DNA from 2 places in the Streptomyces vinaceus genome. Region 1 is predicted to be linked to the other one. Evidence: predicted binding sites of a transcription regulator. Region 1 holds the regulator's gene; the other holds the start of a gene.
What was found. The regulator HspR, encoded in region 1, represses chaperone genes until heat shock. The targets are predictions, from matches to a motif close to TTGAGNNNNNNNNNCTCAA.

Region 1 (2,390 bases):
ATCCGGGACAGGCGGCGCGATTCGCTCGAACTGTCCGAGGCATTCGAACCGTTTCTCGCCATCAGCGCCCAGAGTCCGGCGAGCACCCACGCCATCACCGTGCTCGAAGGCTTCGACCCCATCAACGCCGCCCTCAACCTCGCCACGGCCGAGTGCCACACCGAGATGCTCACCATCCAGCCCGGCGGCGCCCGCCCCAGCCTGGAACTCACCGAGGCACTGGAGCGCGACCAGCCGCTGACCGACCGCGGTGTCCGGATCCGGACCCTGTACCAGCACACCGTCCGCCACAGCCGCGGCACGCTCGCGTACGTCGACCTCCTCAAGGCCGGCAAGGTCGAGGTGCGCACGCTGGAGGAGCTCTTCGAGCGCCTCATCATCTTCGACCGGACCGTCGCCTTCATCCCGGCCAGCGACGACCGCCAGGTCGCCCTGGAGCTGCGCCACCCGGGGCTGGTGGACTACCTCATCAAGGTGTTCGAGCAGCTCTGGCACCGCGCCGTGCCGCTCCAGGAGGAAGTGACGTACCAGCACACCCGCGGCGGCATCTCGGGCGTGCAGCGCACCATCGCGCAGCTCCTCGTCGAGGGGCACGTGGACGAGGCCATCGCCCGCCGGCTGGGCATGAACGTACGGACCTGCCGGGCGCACATCGCGAAGCTGGCCAGCACCCTCGGCAGCGGCAGCAGGGCCCAGCTCGGCTTCCTCATCGCCCGCTCGGGGATCCTGGAGGACGAGGGCGACTGAACCGCCCGGCCGAAAACGAGCGGTGAAGACGAGAGGGCCCCGCCCGGCATCCCGGACGGGGCCCATACGCGTACGAGGACGGCGTCAGTCGCCCTGGCGCTTCTGCGTGGGGCGCCAGACGACCAGGGCGTTGCCCGCCACCGGCGGCTGGTACTTGACCAGATCCCGCCGGTACGAGGCGTGCACCTGGGCCTCGCGCTGCTGGAGCACGGCCGCCGCGCCGTCCACCGCGGCCGAGAGCTCGGCCACGCGCTGCTGGAGGGCTGCGACCTGGTTCTCCAGCTCGATGATCCGCTTGATCCCGGCCAGGTTGATGCCCTCGTCCTGGGACAGCGCCTGCACGGTGCGGAGCAGTTCGATGTCGCGGGCCGAGTAGCGCCGGCCGCGGCCGGCCGTGCGGTCCGGGGAGACCAGGCCGAGCCGGTCGTACTGGCGCAGGGTCTGCGGATGCAGGCCCGAGAGCTGGGCGGCCACCGAGATGACGTAGACGGGAGTGTCGTCGTTGAGCTGGTAGTGGCTCCTGCGGCGGCCGTCCATGATCATGCTCCCTTCGCGGACTCGAACAGCGCGGCGCGCGGGTCCTCCGACTCCGTCGCGTCGCGGTACATCTCCAGCGCCTCGCGGGCCTTGTCCGACAGCTCGGCCGGCACCGCGACCTCCACCGTCACCAGCAGGTCCCCGCGGGTGCCGTCCTTGCGGACCGCCCCCTTGCCGCGGGCCCGCATCGTGCGGCCGCTGGGGGTGCCCGGCGGCAGCTTCAGCGTCACCGAGGGGCCGTTCAGGGTCGGGACCTTGATCTCGGCGCCCAGGGCGGCCTCGGCGATCGTCACCGGGACGGTGACCGTCAGGTTGTCGTCCTTGCGGCCGAACACCGGGTGGCTGCCGACGTGGACGACCACGTACAGATCGCCGGCGGGGCCGCCGCGCTCGCCCGGGGCGCCCTTGCCGCGCAGCCGGATCCGCTGGCCGTCGGAGACGCCCGGCGGGATGCGGACCTGCATGGTGCGGGAGGACTTGGCCCGCCCGCTGCCCTTGCAGACGTCGCAGGGCGTCTCCGCGATCAGGCCGCGGCCCTTGCAGTCGGCACAGGGATCGGTCAGCGAGAAGCCGCCTCCGCTGCCCCGGGACACCTGGCCGGTGCCGACGCAGGTCGGGCAGACGCGGGGCGTGCCGTTCTTGTCGCCGGTGCCCGAACAGGCCTTGCAGGGCGCCTGGGAGGACATACGGAGCGGGACCGTGGCCCCGTCCACCGCCTCCGTGAAGGAGAGGGTGACCTCCGATTCGATGTCCTGGCCGCGGCGCGGCTGGACGCGCGTGCCGGCGCCCGCCCCGCCGCGGTTGAACAGACCGCCGAAGACGTCGCCCAGACCGCCGCCCCCGAAGCCGCCCGCGCCGCCGGCACCCTGCTGGGTGCCGCCGAACAGGTCGCCCAGGTCGAAGTTGAACGAACCGCCGCCCCCGCCGGGACCGGGGCGGAAGCCACCGTTCCCGAACAGGGCGCGGGCCTCGTCGTACTCCTTGCGCTTCTTGGCGTCGCCGAGGATGTCGTTGGCCTCGGAGATCTCCTTGAAGCGCTCCTCCGCCGAGGCGTCGCCCTTGTTGGCGTCCGGGTGGAACTCGCGCGCGAGCTTCCGGTACGCCTT
Region 2 (2,390 bases), 1.1 Mb from region 1:
CCGATCCGAACACGCCCCCGTAGCAGGATGTGGGTGACGGGCCGCTCCGCCTTCGGCCCGCCGACCACCCGGAGGTGCCCCATGACCGAGACCCGCCCCGCCGCAGAGGCTCCCGCGCTGCCCGGACCGCCGCCCGGGCCGCTGGTCGGGGCGGACTGGCTGGCCGGCCGGCTCGGCGAGCCGGGGCTCGTCGTGTTCGACGCCTCCGTCGGCGCCCACCGCGGCGCCGGCCGGCGGATCCCCGGGGCGCGCCCCTTCGACCTCGACGGGGCCCTGTCCGACCACGAGGCCCCCGCCCCGCACACCATGCCCGCAGCCGCGGCCTTCGAGGAGGCGCTGCGCGGGCTGGGGGTGGACGACACGAGCACGGTCGTCGTCTACGACGGCGCCGGTGTCTACTCCAGTGCGCGGGCCTGGTGGATGCTGCGGGCCATGGGCTTCGACCGGGCGGCCGTCCTGGACGGCGGGCTGCCCGCCTGGACCGCCGCCGGACTGCCCGTCGAGGCGGGCGGACCCGCGTACGAGGGCCCGCGCGGCTCCTTCACGGCCCGGCCGCGGCCGGGCCTGCTGGTGGACTTCGCCGCCGTCGGGGCGGCCCTCGCCGATCCGGGGGCGCTCGTACTGGACGCCCGTACGCGCGAGCGCTTCACCGGCGCGGCCCCGGAGCCTCGGCCGGGGCTGCGCGGGGGGCACATGCCGGGTGCGGTGAACCTGCCGTTCGGGGAGCTCCAGCAGGCCGGGGGCCTGATGCGGCCCGCCGGGGAACTCCGCGAGACCTTCGCGGCGCTGACGGGTGACCGGGAGCGGCTTTACTTCAGCTGCGGTTCGGGCGTGACGGCCTGCGTCCTCGCCCTGGGCGCCACCCTCGCCGGCTATTCCTCCCTGGCGGTCTACGACGGCTCCTGGACGGACTGGGCCACCCGCCCGGAGCTCCCGGCGGTCTCGGACCGACGGCCTTGAGCGGGGGTGCTCCCGGTGTTCGCCGGGGGCGAACGGGAGTTGGGGAACATTGGGAGGCGCACATGCATTGAGTCGGCATAGCTCAACTTCACTGCCGGAGGGAAGATCATGGCTTCGACGTCCGTAACGCTCACCCTGCCCGTGCTGCCGCTCGACGACGAGGTCGTGCTGCCTGGGATGGTCGTTCCGCTGGACCTGTCCGATGCCGAGGTGCGGGGGGCCGTCGAGGCCGCCCAGGCGGCGGTCCGCAGCGGGAAGCCCCGGGTGCTCCTCGTGCCGCGGGTCGACGGCAAGTACGCCGGCACCGGTGTGCTCGGGACCGTCGAGCAGGTGGGGCGGCTCTCCGACGGGGACCCCGGCGCGCTCATCCGCGGTGTCGGCCGCGTCAGGATCGGGGCCGGGACCACCGGGCCCGGGGCCGCGCTCTGGGTCGAGGGCGAAAGCGTCGACGAGAGACTGCCCGACCCGCTGCCGGGGTCGGTCACCGAACTCGTCAAGGAGTACAAGGCGCTCGCCACCAGCTGGCTCAAGAAGCGCGGCGCCTGGCAGGTCGTGGACCGCGTCCAGCAGATCGAAGGGGTGTCGGCGCTCGCCGACAACTCCGGGTACTCGCCGTTCCTCACCGTCGCCCAGAAGGTCGAGCTGCTGGAGACCGCCGACCCGGTCGCCCGCCTCAAGCTGGCCATCACCTGGCTCCGCGACCACCTCGCCGAGCAGGACGTCGCCGAGTCCATCGCCAAGGACGTCCAGGACGGCGTCGAGAAGCAGCAGCGCGAGTTCCTGCTGCGCCGCCAGCTGGAGGCCGTCCGCAAGGAACTGCGCGAGCTGAACGGCGAGAAGGAAGGCGAGGAGTCCGACGACTACCGGGCCCGCGTCGAGGGCGCCGACCTGCCCGAGAAGGTACGGGAGGCCGCGCTCAAGGAGGTCGACAAGCTGGAGCGCTCCAGCGACCAGTCCCCCGAGGGCTCCTGGATCCGCACCTGGCTCGACACCATCCTGGAACTGCCCTGGAACGAGCGGACCGAGGACGAGTACGACATCCGCGGAGCCCGGGCCGTCCTCGACGCCGAGCACGCCGGGCTGAGCGACGTCAAGGACCGCATCACCGAGTACCTCGCCGTGCGCAAGCGGCGCGGCGAGCGCGGCATGGGCGTCATCGGCGGCCGCCGCGGCGGCGCCGTCCTGGCTCTCGTCGGCCCGCCCGGCGTCGGCAAGACCTCTCTCGGCGAGTCCGTCGCGCACGCCATGGGCCGCAAGTTCGTCCGCGTCGCCCTCGGCGGCGTCCGCGACGAGGCCGAGGTCCGCGGCCACCGGCGCACGTACGTGGGCGCGCTGCCCGGCCGGATCGTCCGGGCGATCAAGGAGGCGGGTTCCATGAACCCGGTCGTCCTGCTCGACGAGATCGACAAGGTCGGGTCGGACTTCCGCGG

Region 2: a site for HspR is predicted at 1,028-1,046, ahead of lon (endopeptidase La). Genes of this name have one in related genera too.

What each region holds. Positions count from the first base shown of each region.
Region 1 is NZ_CP023692.1:3,603,109-3,605,498, forward strand. It holds gene CP980_RS16085 (helix-turn-helix transcriptional regulator) at 1-747, shown strand, start outside; gene CP980_RS16090 (heat shock protein transcriptional repressor HspR) at 832-1,284, opposite strand; gene dnaJ (molecular chaperone DnaJ) at 1,287-2,390, opposite strand, start outside.
Region 2 is NZ_CP023692.1:2,550,966-2,553,355, reverse strand. It holds gene CP980_RS11135 (sulfurtransferase) at 82-960, shown strand; gene lon (endopeptidase La) at 1,069-2,390, shown strand, end outside.